DNA from 4 places in the Streptomyces fungicidicus genome. Region 4 is predicted to be linked to each of the others. Evidence: riboswitches for the same ligand, from Rfam matches in the RefSeq annotation. Region 4 holds a riboswitch; each other region holds the start of a gene.
The links. Region 4 has a riboswitch for cyclic di-AMP ahead of CNQ36_RS16470 (M23 family metallopeptidase). Riboswitches for the same ligand answer to the same signal wherever they lie in the genome.
Positions count from the first base shown of each region.

Region 1: linked by a shared signal. The riboswitch ahead of CNQ36_RS14215 (LysM peptidoglycan-binding domain-containing protein) and the one ahead of CNQ36_RS16470 (M23 family metallopeptidase) in region 4 are both predicted to bind cyclic di-AMP.
Region 2: linked by a shared signal. The riboswitch ahead of CNQ36_RS04875 (C40 family peptidase) and the one ahead of CNQ36_RS16470 (M23 family metallopeptidase) in region 4 are both predicted to bind cyclic di-AMP.
Region 3: linked by a shared signal. The riboswitch ahead of CNQ36_RS21705 (C40 family peptidase) and the one ahead of CNQ36_RS16470 (M23 family metallopeptidase) in region 4 are both predicted to bind cyclic di-AMP.

Region 1 covers NZ_CP023407.1:3,169,341-3,173,783, forward strand. Annotated here, with positions in the region: gene eno (phosphopyruvate hydratase) at 1-449, opposite strand, end outside; gene CNQ36_RS14215 (LysM peptidoglycan-binding domain-containing protein) at 708-1,418, opposite strand; cyclic di-AMP (ydaO/yuaA leader) riboswitch at 1,423-1,592, opposite strand; gene CNQ36_RS14220 (LysM peptidoglycan-binding domain-containing protein) at 1,798-2,781, opposite strand; gene CNQ36_RS14225 (cytochrome P450 family protein) at 2,980-4,254, opposite strand; gene CNQ36_RS14230 (nucleoside triphosphate pyrophosphohydrolase) at 4,296-4,443, opposite strand, start outside.
Region 2 covers NZ_CP023407.1:1,101,947-1,106,389, forward strand. Annotated here, with positions in the region: gene CNQ36_RS04865 (ATP-dependent Clp protease proteolytic subunit) at 23-658, shown strand; gene CNQ36_RS04870 (hypothetical protein) at 666-974, shown strand; cyclic di-AMP (ydaO/yuaA leader) riboswitch at 1,322-1,511, shown strand; gene CNQ36_RS04875 (C40 family peptidase) at 1,515-1,988, shown strand; gene CNQ36_RS04880 (ATP-binding protein) at 2,049-2,528, opposite strand; gene CNQ36_RS04885 (helix-turn-helix domain-containing protein) at 2,741-3,601, shown strand; gene CNQ36_RS04890 (DUF397 domain-containing protein) at 3,611-3,835, shown strand; gene CNQ36_RS04895 (8-amino-7-oxononanoate synthase) at 3,905-4,443, opposite strand, start outside.
Region 3 covers NZ_CP023407.1:4,709,383-4,713,825, forward strand. Annotated here, with positions in the region: gene CNQ36_RS21695 (LuxR C-terminal-related transcriptional regulator) at 1-250, shown strand, start outside; gene CNQ36_RS21700 (hypothetical protein) at 299-652, shown strand; gene CNQ36_RS21705 (C40 family peptidase) at 670-1,845, opposite strand; cyclic di-AMP (ydaO/yuaA leader) riboswitch at 1,854-2,012, opposite strand; gene pcrA (DNA helicase PcrA) at 2,269-4,443, shown strand, end outside.
Region 4 covers NZ_CP023407.1:3,637,246-3,641,688, reverse strand. Annotated here, with positions in the region: gene CNQ36_RS16490 (sensor histidine kinase) at 1-302, shown strand, start outside; gene CNQ36_RS16485 (response regulator transcription factor) at 332-991, shown strand; gene CNQ36_RS16480 (dihydrofolate reductase family protein) at 1,064-2,197, shown strand; tRNA gene CNQ36_RS16475 (tRNA-Met) at 2,262-2,335, shown strand; cyclic di-AMP (ydaO/yuaA leader) riboswitch at 2,642-2,798, shown strand; gene CNQ36_RS16470 (M23 family metallopeptidase) at 2,808-3,827, shown strand; gene CNQ36_RS16465 (PrsW family intramembrane metalloprotease) at 3,830-4,443, opposite strand, start outside.

The DNA.
Region 1 (4,443 bases), 470 kb from region 4:
AGGATGTTCATCATCGGCACCGGCAGCAGGTGCGCGTTCGGGCCGCCCAGGTAGCGGAAGAGCGGGAGGTCGCTGGCCTCGGAGGCGGCGTGGGCGACGGCGAGCGAGACGCCGAGGATGGCGTTGGCGCCGAGGGAGCCCTTGTTGTCGGTGGCGTCCAGGTCGAACATCGCCTGGTCGATCAGGCGCTGCTCGGTGGCGTCGTAGCCGACGAGCTCCGGGCCGATCTGCTCGATGACGGCCAGGACGGCCTTCTCGACACCCTTGCCCAGGTAACGGTTGGCATCGCCGTCACGGAGTTCGATGGCCTCGAAGGCACCGGTGGAGGCGCCGGACGGGACGGCGGCACGACCCGTGCTGCCGTCGTCGAGGCCGACCTCGACCTCGACCGTGGGGTTGCCTCGGGAGTCCAGGATTTCCCGGGCTACGACGACGTCGATGGACGGCACGAGCATCTCCTTCATGGATGTGACGCGGGTGAGCAGGGCCACGGCGGGTCCTGCGAGACCGAGCCTAACCGGCTCCGGGCGATCGGCCATCCGGCCACCCGCCCCGTGGACAGAACCGAGAGTAAATTGTTTCCGGACGGAACAAAGCAGTTTTCGGGAAACCCGCGCGGAACCCGGTCCGGTCCCGACATGAGAACCCCGCCCCGGTGCGTACGGGGGAAGACGCACCGGGGCGGGGAGCAGGGGGACCGCTGCCGCTTACTTCAGGTGCAGCTGCTGGCCCGGGAAGATGAGGTCGGCGTCGTCGACGATGTCGTCGTTCAGCTCGAAGAGCTTGGCCCAGCCGCCCTTGACGTCGTGCTCCTTGGCGATCGAGCTCAGGGTGTCGCCCTTGAGGACCTTGTACTCGCCGTCGCCCTTCTCGACCTTCTTGCCGGTCGGGGTGGTGACGGTCTTCTGCTCGGCCTTCGGCTCGGCCTGCTTCTCGGCGGCCGGGCGCTCGGCGGAGCGGGAGGCCTTCTGCTCGGTCTCACGGGTCTCGGTGGAGCCGGAGCCCTGCGAGGAGCCGGAGCCGTTGGAGGAGGAGCCGCTGTAGGCCGCGCCGGACAGGCCGGTGCCGCAGACCGGCCAGGCGCCCTTGCCCTGGCCCGCGAGGACCTTCTCGGCTATCTCGATCTGCTGGGCCTTGCTGGCCTGGTCGGCGGAGGCGGCGTACTGGGTGCCGCCGTACGCGGCCCAGGTGGAGGCCGAGAACTGCAGACCGCCGTAGTAGCCGTTGCCGGTGTTGATGGACCAGTTGCCGCCGGACTCGCACTGGGCGACGGCGTCCCACTCGGAGGCGGTGGCGGCGGAGGCGTTGCCGGCCGCCATCAGCGGGGCGGCGACGGCGGCGGAGGCGACGCCGGCCACGGCGAGCGCGCGGGTGGCCTTGGACGGACGACGGTGCTTGCCCTTGGTGGAAAACAGCATGCTGGGATCCCCTCACCGACGCCTGCGAGGTGAGCTGTCGGGTTCGGGCCGGTTGAGTTGCCCGGCCGCGCCCCTCCCGGGACACGGCTTCACCCCAAGCCGGATCCGGCGTCAACTGCCCGGACTCGGCGCTTACCTTGGGTCCCCCGCTCCTGCCTACGGCGCATTACGCGACGACTGTTCCCGTGCTGCCACTGGCAGGATTCGGCGTGGCGGCAGCCGGGGCCCGCGATGGCGAGCGGTCACGACCGTAGACACGCGATCCGCGGAATATCAAAGACGATCAGGGCTTCTGAGACCTATATCTCACAGTCTTTAAACCGGACATTCAGCGCGAACCATGACGCCAACTGCCGCCGCCGTCAGGCCCTTTCGGGCGTCACTTTTCGCCCGGTTCGACCCCGACCTCAAGCTCCTGACCGGGCAGGATGAGGTCCGGGTCGACGCCGACGACCTGCTCGTTCACGGCGTAGAGCGAGCGCCATCCGCCCTTGAGCTCAAGGGAGTCGGCGATGAACGAGAGGCTGTCGCCGGTGCGCACGGTGTACGAGCCGTCGGCGGCGTCGCGCGAGGCGTCCGCGCCGCGGGAGGCATGCCGTCCGGACGATCCCGGCGCACGGTCCCCGCCGTCACCCTCCTCGGCGCTCACGCCGCGATGACGGCCGTTGCCCGTGTCCTCACCGTCGACGGCCCCCGAAGAACCGGTACTCTGCCCCGACTTGTCCGACTCGTCACTCTTCGGCGCGTTCGAGGCGGAGGGGGAGGCGCCGGATCCCCCGTCGGAGGCGGTGTCCGAATCCTTGCCGGAATCGCTTGACTTGTCGGACTTGGCCGAATCGCCGGCGACGCTCTCGTCATCGGACGAACCGGAGGAAGGGGAGGATTCGCTGGAGTCGGACGATCTGGATGAGTCGGAGGAATCGGATGAGCCGGACCCACTCTTCGTCGAGTCCTCCGACACGCCGGTGTCGATGTCGGCCGATGCCGAGCCCTGCTCCAGGCCCGAGAGCAGCCCGCAGGTGCGCCACGCGCCGACCCCCTGGTCGGCGAGGATCTTCTCGGCCACGGCTATCTGCTGGCCGCGGCTGGCCTGGTCGGCGCTGGGCGCGAAGTCCAGGCCGCCGTAGTTCTCCCAGTCGTCCTGGGTCAACTGCAGTCCGCCGTAGTAACCGTTGCCGGTGTTCTGGCTCCAGGAGCCGCCGCTCTCGCACTCGGCGACCCGGTCCCAGGTGGCGCCGTCGGCCGCGCTCGCGCTGCCTGCCCCGAGGAGGGGGATCGCGATGGCGGAGCCGGTCACTCCGGCCGCGACGAGGAGAGCCGGAGCCTGGCGGGGGCGACGGTGCCGACCGTTCCCGGAGAGCATGCGGAGACCTTTCGCGAGACAGCAATGACGGTGCGGCGAGTCGGAGTACGAGCCACCACACTTGATGGGTGAACGTATCGGCAGTCGATCACTTGTCACAAGTTCATGCCGCGCAGATCACGTGAAGATCACAGACATGAGGGCGTGTCATGTTTGCGCTGGTCCGTTGGCGGGCAGGGCGGACGGCCGCCCGGTCCGTCACGTCCGCGGCGGGGTGAACTCCACGGGCAGCGTGCGCAGTCCGCGCATGATGAGCCCGCCGCGCCAGCGGAGCTCGGCGGGATCCGCGGCGAGCCGCAGGTCCGGGAGGCGGGTCAGCAGGGTGGCGAGCGCGGTCTGGCCCTCCAGCCGGGCCAGCGGGGCGCCCAGGCAGTAGTGGATGCCGTGGCCGTACCCCAGGTGCTGGTTGTCGCGCCGGCCGAGGTCGAGCAGGTCCGGGTCGGCGAACCGCTCCGGGTCCCGGTCCGCCGCCGCCAGCACGACGAGGACGGGGTCGCCGGCCGCGATGCGCTGCCCGCCGAGGGTGACGGGCTCGGTGGCGAACCGCCAGGTGGCGAGCTCCACGGGGCCGTCGTAGCGCAGGAGCTCCTCGACGCCGGTCTCCAGGAGTCCGTGGTCCCCGGCGGCGAGACCCCGCTGCAGCCGCTCGCGCTCGCCGGGATGGGTGAGCAGGGCGTAGGTGCCGTTGCCGATGAGGTTGACGGTGGTCTCGAACCCGGCGAACAGCAGGATGAAGGCCATCGCGGCGGCCTCGTTCTCGGTGAGGTGCTCGCCGTGGTCGGAGGCGCGGATGAGACCGGAGATGAGGTCCTCGCCGGGGGCCGGCTCGGCGGGGAGCGCCTCGCGCTTGCGGTGGATCAGCTCGGCGAGGTACCCGCGCATCTTCTTCACGGAGCGGGCGACTCCGCCCCTCGGTCCTCCGCCGTGACGGATCATCATGCCCGCCCAGTCGCGGAAGTCGTCCTGGTCCTCGCGCGGGACGCCGAGGAGGTCGCAGATGGCGTAGATGGGGAGGGGGAAGGCGAACTCGTGGATGAGGTCCGCGGAGCCGCTGTCCGCGAACCGGTCGATGAGCCCGTCGGCGAGCTCCTGCACCCGGGGCGCGAACTCGGCGACCCGGCGCGGGGTGAACGCCTTGCTGACCAGCCGTCGCAGCCGGGTGTGGTCCGGCGGGTCGATGTTCAGCAGATGCGTCATCAGCTCCGCCTGCCGCTCCCCGGGGATGCCGGTCTTCCCCTTGGCGTGCGCGGGCTCGTCGTGGTGCGCGGGATTCTTGGACAGCCTGCTGTCGGCCAGGGCCTGCCTGGCGTCGCCGTACCGCGTGACCAGCCACGCCTCCACCCCGCTCGGCAGCCGTGTCCTGCGCACCGGCGCGTGCTCGCGCAGCCAGGCGTAGGCGGGATAGGGATCGGCGGCGAACTCCCAGCTGAACAGCTCGGGGGTGGGGGTGGAGGCGGAGGGGTGGTTGGTCACACCTCGACGGTAGCGGGCGGGCGGGGCGGGCCCGTCCCGCGCTATCCCCCGCTCTGCCCCTCCGCCGCCCGTATCGCGTCGCGGTACACCCGCGCCGCCGCCCGCAGCGCCGCCTCCGGGTCCACCCCGGCGGCCTCCGCCCGCACCGCCAGCGCCAGCAGCTCGTAACCGACGTCCTCCCCCGCCGGC
Region 2 (4,443 bases), 2.5 Mb from region 4:
CAACCAGACAGGAGGGGCTCTCATGACCCGACCGTCCGCCCGGCACGTCCTGCCCGAGTTCACCGAACGCACGATGTCCGGGCAACGGACGATGGACCCGTACGCGAAGCTGCTCCAGGAACGGATCGTCATCCTCGGGACACGGATCGACGAGACCTCCGCGAACGATGTGATGGCCCAGTTCATGTACCTGGAGCACCACGCCCCGGACCAGGACATCTCGCTGTACATCAACTCCCCCGGGGGCTCCTTCCACGCCATGTCGGCGATCCACGACACGCTGCGCTACGTCACCTGCGACGTGGAGACCGTCTGCCTGGGCCAGGCGGAGGGGGCCGCCGCGCTACTGCTGGCCGCCGGCGCCCCGGGCAAGCGGCTCGTACTGCCCGGCTCCCGCCTCGTGCTCCGTCAGCCCGTCCTCCTGGAGCCCGTCGAGGGACAGACGAGCGACCTGGCGATCCAGGCCGAGGAGCTGAACCGCATCCGGGCCCGGATGGAGGAGATGCTGGTCCGCCACACCGGCCGCACCGCGGAACAGGTCCGGGCGGACATCGAGCGGGACACGGTCCTCGACGCCGGGGCGGCGGTCGAGTACGGCCTGGCGGACCGCGTCGTGCCCCACCGCAGGAGCCTCTCGCCCGCCTCAGGCGCGAGGTGAGCCGCCGGTGCTGCCCCCCGAGTTGCCTCCGCTGCCCGCGCTGACCCGCGCGGAGGCCGAGCTGATCGACCGTTACCTCGAGGCCGTCGACCTGCTCGGCCGGGTCAATCCCGCCCTCGGCGGCGACACCTACCGCGGGCTGCGTGCCGCCCAGGCGCTGGTCGGCAAGGCGATCGCGCTGCGCGACGCGCTGACCCTGATGCACGGGCGCGGCGAGAGCGAGCTGCACTCCGCCACGCTGGCCCGGGCCCTGCGGGTGCTGGACGGCGAACGGCGCACGGCCCGGGTCACCCTGCCGCCCGAGTCCGGCAGTTGACCCGCGCGCACCCGGCACGACGACCCCGGTCGGCGGTGCGCCCCGGCCGGGGTTGAAACGGACCAAACGGCTTACCACCATCCGGCGTAGACGAACCTGCTGTTTTCGGGGCGCCGAAGTTGCTCACCCTGCGCACCCGAATGCCGGAATGAGTCGTTCCACCGCTGGTCCGCGACTCCGCCGGGTGTCGGCCGACTCCCCGAACAGTGGGGTGTCCACCCGAACGGATGAGTGGTGAGTAACAACACAAACCACCCGTTCCGTTGGGTTTTCGATCGCGCCATGAGCCAAGATCCCTGACTGACGACAAGACCCCGCCGCCGCGGCGGGGCGATCCGGGCGGACGCCGAGTCCTGCCGCCGCCCGGATGACGGGTCGACAGGAGTGGATCGGCAGGAGTGGAGGACCCAAGCACGACGGGCCGCCGGAGCGTCAGTTCCGAGCAGTCCTTGGGGTGAAGCCGCACTCGTGCGGCCGGGCCACTTCGCCAGCCCGAATCCGACAGGTCATCCTTCACAGGCGGCTGACGAAGGGTTGCGCATGACTGCGCTCAATCGTGTCCCGTCTCTCATGGCCCGGGCCGGCACGGCCTCGGCCCTCACCCTGGCCGCCGTGGGCGGCACCATCGCGGTCCCGGGAGCCGCCTCGGAGGCCGCGGCCGCGGGCCTGGCCACCAAGGCGCTGCACATCGCCGCTTCCAAGAAGGGCTCCCCCTACCAGTGGGGCGCCATAGGGCCGAACAGGTTCGACTGCTCCGGTCTGACGCTGTACTCGTTCAAGAAGGCGGGCAAGAAGCTGCCGCGCACCGCCGACCAGCAGTACAACCACACACGCCATGTCTCCGCCAAGAGTCGCAAGGCGGGAGACCTGGTGTTCTTCCACTCGGGCGGCTACGTCTACCACGTCGGCATCTACGCGGGTAAGGGCAAGATCTGGCACGCCCCGAAGACCGGGGACGTGGTGCGCCTGCAGAAGATCTGGACCCGCAGCGTCTCGTACGGCCGGGTGAGGTGATCCGCGGGGGCGGCGGCACCGAGGGGCCCGCCGTCCCGACGTCCGTGGACGAGAGGGCGCCTACTGCTCCCGCCGGCCCGCCGCCGTGACCGTCTCGGCGGCCTGGGCGGTCTGGACGGCCTGGGCGGCCCACGGGAGCTCCACCGAGACCGTCTTGCCACCCTCACGCGTGGGGCGGATCCTCAGCCTGCCGCCGCACTCCGCGGTCAGCCAGCGAATGATGACCAGCCCGCGGCCGTTGTCCTGCTGAACCGCCGCGGGCAGCCGCTTGGGGAACCCCGGGTGGCTGTCCGTCACCCCGATGTGCACCCGCTCGTCACGGATCAGGACGATGTCCACCGTGAACGTGGGGGACTGCCCGAACGTGTGCTGCACCGCGTTGGTGGCGAGCTCGGAGACGATCAGCCGGACGGTGTCGCACAGTTCCGCGTCCGCCGGCATCCCCCATTCCTCCAGCGTGCCCACCACATGCGCACGGGCGGCGGAGACCGAGCCGGGATCGCTCGGCAGAGTGACGGATGCTTCCAGATGGTCTGCCATGGCGACGTCGTCCCTTTCCCACGGAACCGCGGTCCGGCACGGGGCGGCTGGTTCGAGTACGGTCCCGCACTGGTGGTTCGTCGTCAGACTGCCATCACCGCACGGCGCTGGGCGGCGATCCACCAAGATATGCATATATCTGTCGCCCGAAGCGGTGAACTCTGCGACGGGAGAGCGTATCCGGGCGGCTCGGAAGGAGTAAGGAGAAGCCCATGCAGAACGGTCCCGCGGTGCGCCGCCGGAAGCTGGGCGCCGAATTGCGCGCGCTGCGCACCTCGGCCAACCTCACCAGTGGTGAGGCGGCCCGGCTGGCGGGCTGGCACCAGTCGAAGGTGAGCCGGATCGAGACGGGCACGAGCGGGGTGAAACCGGCCGACGTGCGGCTGCTGCTCGACGTCTACGGTGTCGGCGATCCGCAGCTGCGGCAGTTGCTGCTGGTCCTCTCGGGCTCCGGTGACGACGGCGGCCGGCACCACTGGTGGCACGCCTACCGGGGCGTACTGCCGCCCACCTACCGGGACTTCATCAGCCTGGAGTCGCAGGCCAGCGCGATGCGCACCCTGGAGACCACGGTGATTCCCGGACTGCTGCAGACGCCGGAGTACGCCCGCGCGGTGACGGAGGCGGCGCTGGAGGGCGCGTCGGAGGAACGGCTGGACGCGCTGGTGGAGGTGCGGCTTGCCCGGCAGGACGTGCTGCGGGCGGAGCCGCCGCTGGAGCTGAGCGCGGTCCTGGACGAGGCGGTGCTGCGCCGGGAGGTCGGCGGTCCCGGTGTGATGTCCCGGCAGCTGAACCGGCTGGTCGAGGCGGCCCGGCTGCCCCAGGTGCGCCTGCAGGTCCTGCCCTTCACCGCCGGTGCGCATATCGGCGTGACAGGTCCTTTCGTAATCTTTTCATTTTCGCGCACTTCTGATCTGGATGTGGTTGTTCTCGACCACTTGACGAGTAGCCTCCACCTCGAGCGGAAAGAAGACCTCCGGGCCTACTCGGAGGCCTTCAACGCCCTTTCGATCCACGCCCTTTCGCCCGAGGACTCGTTGGATTTCATCGCCGGTGCCGCAGCCGGCGTGTAAGGAGGCACGATGCCCGCACCGCCTCGGACCATCCCTTCCAGCCCCGCACTGCGCGATGCCCGGTGGCTGCGCAGCAGCTACAGCACGGGGGCGAACAACTGTGTGGAGACGGCCCGGCCGACCACCGGAGCCCTGGCCGGACTGCTCGCCGTGCGCGACTCCAAGGCCCCGGACGGGCCCGCGCTGCTCTTCTCACCGGGCAGCTGGACGGAGTTCCTGAACGGGGTCCGCTGAGCGGACCCCGGATCGCCCACCCGACCGATCACCCCGTCGTCGAGCGACACACGGCCGTGCCCCGCCGACTCATGGCCGCGTCTCGCCGATCACCCGTACAGCGCGTTCGATCTCCGCCCCGGACAGGTCCGCGCGGGCGGTCAGCCTGAGCCGTGACACGCCGTCGGGCACGGAAGGAGGACGGAAACAGCCCACGGACAGGCCGGCCGCCCGGCAGTCGGCCGCCCAACGCACGGCCTGCTCCGGGGAAGGAGCACGCACGGAGACGACCGCGGCGTCCGGACGCACCGCTTCCAGGCCCGCGGCCGTCAGCCGGGTGTGCAGTTCCCGCGCGACCTCACCGGCCCGCGCCGCGCGGGCCGGTTCGCGGCGCAGCAGCCGGAGCGCCGCCAGCGCCGCGCCGGCCGCCGCGGGGGCGAGTCCCGTGTCGAAGATGAACGTCCGGGCCGCGTTGACCAGGTGGCCGATCACCCGGGAGGGCCCGAGCACCGCTCCGCCCTGGCCGCCGAGCGACTTGGACAGCGTCACCGTCACGACGACGTCGTCGGCGCCCGCCAGTCCCGCCGCGTGCGGCGCCCCGCGCCCGCCGTCGCCGAGCACGCCGAGGC
Region 3 (4,443 bases), 1.1 Mb from region 4:
CGGCTTCGTCCTCGACGCCTTCGCGTCGACCGACGCCCCGCCGGTCGACGAGGACCTCGACCGTCTCACCCAGCGCGAGCGGGAGGTGCTGCGGCTGATCGCCCGCGGCTACGCGTACAAGGAGATCGCCAAGCAGCTGTTCATCTCGGTGAAGACGGTCGAGTCGCACGTCTCGGCGGTGCTGCGCAAGCTCCAGCTGTCCAACCGCCACGAGCTGACCCGCTGGGCGACGGCGCGGCGACTGGTCTGACCGGGCCGGTGTCGGAGGGGGCGGGGCCGCTGGCTAGGCTCCGGCCCCATGGACGTACTCATCCACCTCTTCGTCGGTCTGCACATCATCGGCATCGCCTCGCTCCTCGGCGGCTTCCTCACCCAGATGAAGGCGATGGGGAAGGGCACCGCCCGCTTCGTCCCCGCGATGCTGCACGGCGCCCTGACGATGCTGGTCACCGGAGTGGTCCTGGTCGGCCTCAACCAGGCCCAGGACTACTCCGTCGACAACATCAAGATCGGCGTGAAGCTGGCCCTGCTGATCGTGATCCTCGGCCTGGTCTATGTGAAGCGCGACGAGGAGACGGTGGACAAGCGCCTGTTCGGCCTGGTCGGACTGCTGACCACGGTGAACGTCTTCATCGCGGTGCTCTGGACGTGAGCGCCGCCCGGCGCTGATCAGGCCGGGCGCACGATGCTGTGGATCGAGGACTCCCCGTCGTAGTAGACCGACTCCTCGCGGACGTACGCGCCGGGCTTCGGGGCGTGGATCATCATGCCGTTGCCGATGTAGATGCCCACATGGGTGATGTCGTCGTAGAAGAAGACCAGGTCGCCGGGCTGGGCCTGGGAGACGGGGACCGTCGTGCCGGCGTCGACCTGGTCGTAGGTGGTGCGCGGCAGGGTGACGCCGGCGGCCTTCCAGGCGGCCTGGGTGAGGCCGGAGCAGTCGTAGGAGCCGGGGCCGGTGGCGCCCCAGACGTACGGCTTGCCGATCTGCGCGCGGGCGAAGGCGATCGCCTTCTCGGCCTTGGCGGCGTACGAGGAGTCCGTCGACGTCGACGGTGAGGTGCCCGAGCCGGAGGACTCCGACGAGCCCGAGGTGCCGCTCTCCTGCTGAGCGGCCTCCTCCTGCGCCTTCTGCCGCTCCGCCTGCTGGCGTGCCAGCTCGGCGGCCTTGCGGGCGGCCTCCTGCTGCTTCTTCTTCTCGATCGCCGCGAGCCGCGCCTTCTCCTCGGCGGTCAGCTTCGCCATCAGCTCACGCGCGTCGCCGAGCTTCTTCTGGACGGTGGCCTTGGCCGTCTTCAGGTCGCCCTGGGACTCGGTGAGCGTCTCGAGGCTCTCGGTGGCCTCCTGGCGCTTCTTCATCGTCTCGGACTGCTGGGTGACGTAGTCGTCGACCGCGACCTTCTGGCGGCCGGTCATCCGGTCCATCAGCTGGCTCTGGTCGAAGATGTCCTGGGGCGTGTCCGCGAGGAGGAAGGTCGCGGTGTCGGGGATGCCGGCGCCGGTCCGGTACTGGGCGGCCGCGAAGGAGCCCAGTTCCTCCCGCGCCTCGTTGAGCTTCTGCGTGCGCTTGGCCACGTCGTCGAGGAGCGTGTCCACCTGCTTGCGCTGCTTCGCGGTCTTCTCCTTGGCCGCGTTGTACTTCTCGGTCGCCGACTCGGCCTGCCGGTAGAGGTCGCCGACCTTCTTCTCGACCTCCTCCAGGCTCGGCCTGTCGTCGTCCGTGGGGGCGGCGTTGGCCGTCTGGGACAACAGGGCCACGGAGGTCAGCGCGGCCGTGGCGAGGACCGGGGTCCGTATGCCTGCCACGCGCGGGCCGGGGGTGCGCGACTTGCGGTGCGACGCCAAGGGAGGCGACTCCTTCCATACTCCGCCTACCGGGTTAGCTGTCGGGTTCGGGCGGGTGGTGCTTCGGAAGGGTTGCCCTACGGCCGCTCCGTGAGGGAGTGGGCCGATTCACCCCAAGGTCTCGGTGGGTCCCCGGCTCCGGCTGCCGCGGTGGGCAGGGACGGACTCGGCGGAGGCCGCGCGGCCCGGCGACGTTCGCCGGTGGGGGTCGAGCGGCCCGCCCGCACCGTAGCCAACTCGTGTGGCCCCTGTGAAGGTTGATGGGTGATATGCCCGATACATTTTCGTGACCTGATCTTCCCGGTCACTCAGGGTGAGGCCGCGGTGCTGGAGGGTGCCCGCCCCGGCCGGCCCGCCGGAATCCCGGGGATGTTTCCGGGGCGGCCCCGGGTTGTCGGTGGGGCACCCTAGACTCGGAGAGCGATGAGCAGCCTCTTTGACGACAGCTTCCTGGCGGACCTCCAGGCCCAGCGGGGCCCCGCGGACGAGCCCCCGCCGCCGCCCGAGGACGAGCACGTGCCGGAGCAGGTTCCGGACGACCTGTTCGGCGGGAAGTTCGACGTGCCGCCGGAAAGGGACGCCTACTACAGGGACGGCGCCCCGCGCCCGGTGCTCGACGCCGCCGCGCTCCTCGAGGGGCTGAACGACAACCAGCGTGCCGCCGTCGTGCACTCCGGCTCCCCGCTGCTCATCGTGGCCGGCGCCGGCTCCGGCAAGACCCGGGTGCTCACCCACCGCATCGCCCACCTGCTGGCCGAGCGGCACGTGCACCCGGGCCAGATCCTCGCGATCACCTTCACCAACAAGGCCGCGGGCGAGATGAAGGAGCGCGTCGAGCAGCTCGTCGGCCCGCGGGCCAACGCCATGTGGGTCATGACGTTCCACAGCGCGTGTGTGCGCATCCTGCGCCGCGAGAGCAAGAGACTCGGGTTCACGTCGTCGTTCTCGATCTACGACGCCGCCGACTCCAAGCGGCTGATGGCCCTGGTCTGCCGTGACCTGGACCTCGATCCCAAGCGCTTCCCGCCGAAGTCCTTCAGCGCCAAGATCAGCAACCTGAAGAACGAGCTGATCGACGAGGAGGACTTCGCGGCCCAGGCCGCCGACGGTTTCGAGAAGACCCTCGCCCAGGCCTACGCGCTCTACCAGTCGCGGCTGCGCGAGGCGAACGCGCTCGACTTCGACGACCTGATCATGACGACGGTCAACCTGCTCCGCGCCTTCCCGGACGTCGCCGAGCACTACCGCCGCCGCTTCCGGCACGTCCTGGTCGACGAGTACCAGGACACCAACCACGCCCAGTACTCCCTGGTCCGCGAGCTCGTCGGCACCGTGGAGCACCCCGTCGACGTACCGCCGGAGGCCGAGGTGCCGCCCGCCGAGCTGTGCGTGGTGGGCGACGCCGACCAGTCGATCTACGCCTTCCGGGGCGCGACGATCCGCAACATCCTCCAGTTCGAGGAGGACTACCCGGACGCGACGACGATCCTGCTGGAGCAGAACTACCGCTCCACCCAGACCATCCTGAGCGCCGCCAACGCCGTCATCGAGCGCAACGAGTCGCGCCGCCCCAAGAACCTGTGGACCAACGCCGGCTCGGGCGCGCGGATCACCGGGTACGTCGCGGACACCGAGCACGACGAGGCGCAGTTCGTCGCCGACGAGATAGACCGCCTCACGGACGCGGGCGAGGCGAAGGCGGGCGACGTCGCGGTCTTCTACCGCACCAACGCCCAGTCCCGTGTCTTCGAGGAGATCTTCATCCGCGTCGGACTGCCCTACAAGGTCGTCGGCGGCGTCCGCTTCTACGAGCGCAAGGAGGTCCGGGACGTCCTGGCCTACCTGCGGGTGCTCGCCAACCCCGAGGACTCGGTGCCGCTGCGCCGCATCCTCAACGTGCCCAAGCGGGGCATCGGCGACCGCGCCGAGGCGATGATCGACGCGCTCGCGCAGCGCGAGAAGATCAGCTTCCCGCAGGCACTCAAGCGCGTCGACGAGGCGTACGGCATGGCCGCCCGCTCGTCGAACGCCGTGAAGCGGTTCAACACGCTGATGGAGGAGCTCCGTACGGTCGTCGAGTCCGGGGCCGGCCCGGCGACGGTCCTGGAGGCCATCCTCGAACGCACCGGCTATCTGGCCGAGTTGCAGGCCTCCACCGACCCGCAGGACGAGACCCGCATCGAGAACCTCCAGGAACTCGCGGCGGTCGCGCTGGAGTTCGAGCAGGAGCGAGGGGAGGGCGAGTCGGTCGCGCTGTCCGACTTCCTGGAGCAGGTCGCCCTGGTCGCCGACTCCGACCAGATCCCCGACGAGGACGAGGACGGCTCCGGCGTCATCACCCTGATGACCCTGCACACCGCCAAGGGCCTGGAGTTCCCGGTCGTCTTCCTCACCGGCATGGAGGACGGCGTCTTCCCGCACATGCGCGCCCTCGGCCAGACCAAGGAGCTCGAGGAGGAGCGGCGGCTGGCGTACGTGGGCATCACCCGCGCGCGGGAGCGCCTGTACCTCACCCGGTCGACGCTGCGCAGCGCCTGGGGGCAGCCGTCCTACAACCCGCCCTCGCGCTTCCTGGAAGAGATCCCGGCCGCCCATCTG
Region 4 (4,443 bases):
AGGAGGGCCTCACCAACACCGCCCGCCACGCCGGGGCCCGTCGCGCCGAGCTGGCCCTGCGCCGCGCGCCCGGCGGGGTCGAACTCCTCGTCCGGGACGACGGCCGGGGCACCGGCGCCGCGCCGGAGGGCGCCGGCATCCGCGGGATGCGCGAACGCGCCCTGCTCGTCGGCGCCCGGCTCACCGTGGACCGGGCCGCCGGCGGCGGTACCGAGGTCCGCCTGACCGTCCCCGTCCCCGCCCGTTTCCCCGCGCACGCCCTCGTCCCCGCACGGGAGACCGCGCACGCTCCGCCACCGTGACCGACGCCCCTCGACCGGAAACGCTGAACATGACAGACCCGGCCCCCACCCGCATCCTGCTCGCCGACGACCACGCGCTGGTCCGCCGGGGGGTTCGCCTCATCCTCGACGGTGAGCCGGATCTGACCGTCGTGGCCGAGGCCGCCGACGGTGCCGAAGCCCTCGAGCAGGCCCGTGAGCACCGCCCCGACCTGGCCATCCTCGACATCGCGATGCCCCGCCAGACCGGTCTCCAGGCGGCCCGTGAGCTCTCCCGCACCCTGCCGGAGACCCGCATCCTCATCCTGACCATGTACGACAACGAGCAGTTCTTCTTCGAGGCCCTCGCCGCCGGCGCCTCGGGCTACGTCCTGAAGTCCGTCGCCGACCGCGACCTCGTCGAGGCATGCCACGCCACCATGCGCGGGGAGCCGTTCCTCTATCCCGGCGCCGTCAACGCCCTCATCCACAACTACCTCGACCTGGCGAGGGAGGGCCGCGCCCTGCCGGCCAAGGCGATCACCGACCGCGAGGAGGAGATCCTCAAGCTCGTCGCCGAGGGCCACACCTCGCAGCAGATCGCGGGCCTCCTGGTGATCAGCCCCAAGACGGTGGAGCGGCACCGCGCCAACCTGCTGGCCAAGCTCGGCCTCCGGGACCGCCTCGAACTCACCCGCTACGCCATCCGCGTGGGGCTCATCGAACCCTGACCGGCGCACGGGCCCGCCGGGAGTGTTGCCAGACTGGGCACCCCCGAGCCCGCCCACCCGGAGTAGGAACCGATGCCGCACCCCTACGTCCTGCTGTCCGCCGCCGTCTCCCTCGACGGCTACCTGGACGACACCGGCCCCGAACGGCTGCTGCTGTCCGGCCCGGCCGACTTCGACCGGGTCGACGAGGTACGGGCGTCCGTGGACGCCATCCTGGTCGGCGCCGGCACCCTGCGCGCCGACAACCCGCGGCTGCTGGTCAACTCGCCCGAGCGGCGCGCCGCCCGCCTGGCCGAGGGCCGGACCGAGTACCCGCTCAAGGTCACCGTCAGCGGCTCGGGAGAGCTGGACCCGGCGGCCCGGTTCTGGCACACCGGCGGCGAGAAGGTCCTCTACACCACCGACGAGGGCGCCGAGCGGGCCCGCGTCCTGGGGATCGCCGCCGACGTCGTCCCGCTCGGCGCCGAACTGGACTGGCGGCGGCTGCTGGAGCATCTGCACGCCGCGCGCGGGGTCCGGCGGCTCATGGTCGAGGGCGGCGGACTGATCCACACCCAGCTGATCACCCAGGGCCTCGCCGACGAACTGCAGCTCGCCGTCGCCCCGCTGTTCGTGGGCGACCCGGAGGCCCCCCGCCTCTTCGGCCCCGGCGCCTACCAGGGCGGCAGGCTGCGGCTGACCGGGACCCGCCAGGTCGGCGACGTCGTCCTGATGCGCTACGAGCCCACCGCCCCCGGCACCGGCCCGCTGCCGTCCGCCGCCGACCACCACTGGCTGGCCCTGGCCTGCGAGCTGGCCGCCCTGTGCCCGCCGTCCGCGACGGCGTTCAGCGTGGGCGCGGTCGTCGTGGCCGCCGACGGCACGGAGCTGGCGCGCGGTCACTCCCGGGAGGGCGGGGACCCGGTGGTGCACGCGGAGGAGGCGGCGCTCGCCAAGGCCGATCCCACGGACCCCCGGCTCGCCACCGCCACCGTGTACTCCAGCCTGGAGCCGTGCGCCCGCCGAGCGTCCCGCCCCGCGTCCTGCGTCCGGCTGATCCTGGACGCGGGGGTGCGGCGGGTGGTCACGGCCTGGCGGGAGCCGGACACCTTCGTCGAGGGCGCCGACGGCAGCGGCGTACTGGAGTCCGGGGGCGCCACCGTCGTGGTGCTGCCCGAGCACGAGGACCGCGCCAAGGCGCCCAACGGCCATCTGCTCGGCCGCTGAGACGGGCCCGCCGGTAATGGGTGTGCGGCATGTCCCGCGCATGGCGTACACTGGTGTCTACCGACGCGGGGTGGAGCAGCTCGGTAGCTCGCTGGGCTCATAACCCAGAGGTCGCAGGTTCAAATCCTGTCCCCGCTACTGAAGGCCGAGGGCCGGAATCCATAAGGATTCCGGCCCTCGGTGTTTTCCCCTCCCCCTCCACCCTTTCCCTTCACTCTCACCCAGCGTGAGCGGAGCGTCTCGCAGCGCATAACAACTGACACACCGTCAGTTTCTCGATGTCGTTCGAGGTGCGGTCAACTCGCCCGTTTTTGACCGTCGGTGACGCTTAAGTCCCCCCGGGATTCGTTAATGATCAAGGGGAACAGCTTGGAATCACGCCCTCGCGTCTATTAACGTTCGATAACGCAGCGCGGTCGTCCCAGCCGTCACAGAAGTCGGCTCCGTGCGCACGCGCCGAATCCCGCAAGGGAACCGGGGAACCACCACTTGGGGTGAATCACGCGGATACCGCCGTGGCGACACGGCACGTATACGCGCGTAGGAGACCTTCCTGCTCCGAACCCGTCAGCTAACCCGGTAGGCGAAGGAAGGAAAGGAGTGCGCCCACGTGGCGTCCAACCCGCCTGCCCCCGAGGCCCCCTTCAAGCCGAGCGACACCTTCGCCTACGGCGCGGCAAGCACCGACGAGGGCCCCTTCGAGGAGTGGAACCCCACCGCGGAGACGCTCCGCCCCGTACGGGGCCGGCACCGCGTCTCCAAGCAGCGCGGCGGAGGACTCGCCCGCAGCTCCACCGTGCTGGGCGTCGGTGTCATAGCGGCCGTCGGCGCCGGCGGCATGGCCAGCGCCCAGACCGGCAAGCCCCCGGTCTCGATCTCCGTCCCGGACCTTCCCAGCGTGGGTTCCCTCCTCTCCGACGAGGAAACCCCCAAGGGCTCGGCCACCCCCCTCAGCAGCATCGGCATGACCACCGCCGACAACGAGCAGGGCACCGCCGACGCCGGTGAGGCGCTGCGCGCCCGGATCATGGCGCAGGTCGAGCAGCAGCAGGACCAGGCCGAGACCCAGGCCGAGGCCGAGGCCGTCGCCGCCGCCGAGAAGGCGGCCGCCGACGCCGCCGCCAAGGCGGAGAAGGAAGCCAAGGCCAAGGCCGCCGCCGCCAAGAAGAAGGCGGAGGAGGAAGCCGCGAAGAAGGCCGAGGCCGAGCGCCTCGCCGAGCTGGCCAGGCAGTACGCGGTGCCGACCTCCTCGTACACCCTCTCCTCCACCTTCGGCCAGGCCGGCGCCTACTGGTCCTCCGGCTACCACACCGGCCTCGACTTCGCCGCCCCCACGGGCACGCTGCTCAAGGCCGTCCACACCGGCACGATCACCTCCGCCGGCTGGGACGGCTCCTACGGCTACAAGACCGTGCTGACCCTCGAGGACGGCACCGAGATCTGGTACGCCCACCAGTCGTCCATCAGCGTCAGCGTCGGCCAGAAGGTCAACACCGGCGATGTGATCGGCCGCGTCGGCGCCACCGGCAACGTCACCGGCGCCCACCTCCACCTCGAGGTGCACCCCGGCGGCTCCTCCTCGGGCATCGACCCGCTGGCCTGGCTGCGCGGCAAGGGCCTCACCGTCTGACGTCAGGGCTGCCGGTCGGGTGTGTGCGGGGCGTGCCCCGCGTACGGATGGCCGTAGCCGTAGCCGTAGCCGTGCCCGTATCCCGCGTGCCCCGCGTGTCCCCCGTACACCGCCCACGGCGCCGCCGTGAGCGGTACGGGTGGCGCGGTGGCGCGGGCGGCGTGCTCCAGCGCCGGACGGGCCGGGGCCCGCCGGTGCCACAGCTCCAGCAGCAGCTCCCGTTCCCGTGTGACGAAGTCCGGCCCGGCCCGCCCGAGCCGCCCCCGGTGCCGCAGGAACGCCAGCGACGTCGCGTACGCCTCGTAGGCGGCGACCGAGCGTGCCGCCGCCTTCCCGCCGTACCGGCGCGCGTACTGCCGGGCGACGCGCCGCGCCCGCATCGAGCCCAGCGCGAACGGCTCCGCCGGGCCGAGCCACCCGGCGGCCGCGTACGCGGGCAGTTCCTCCCGCACGGTCCGCAGCTCACGCTGCCGCGTCCACACCATCAGCCAGGTCAGCACCCCGAACGCCGGCACCATGAACGCCGCGTACACCGCGAAGAAGCCGTACCGGCCGAGCGTCGACGAGCCGTTCCACAGTGCGTGCATGCCCATCGCGAGGAGCAGCCCGCCCAGCG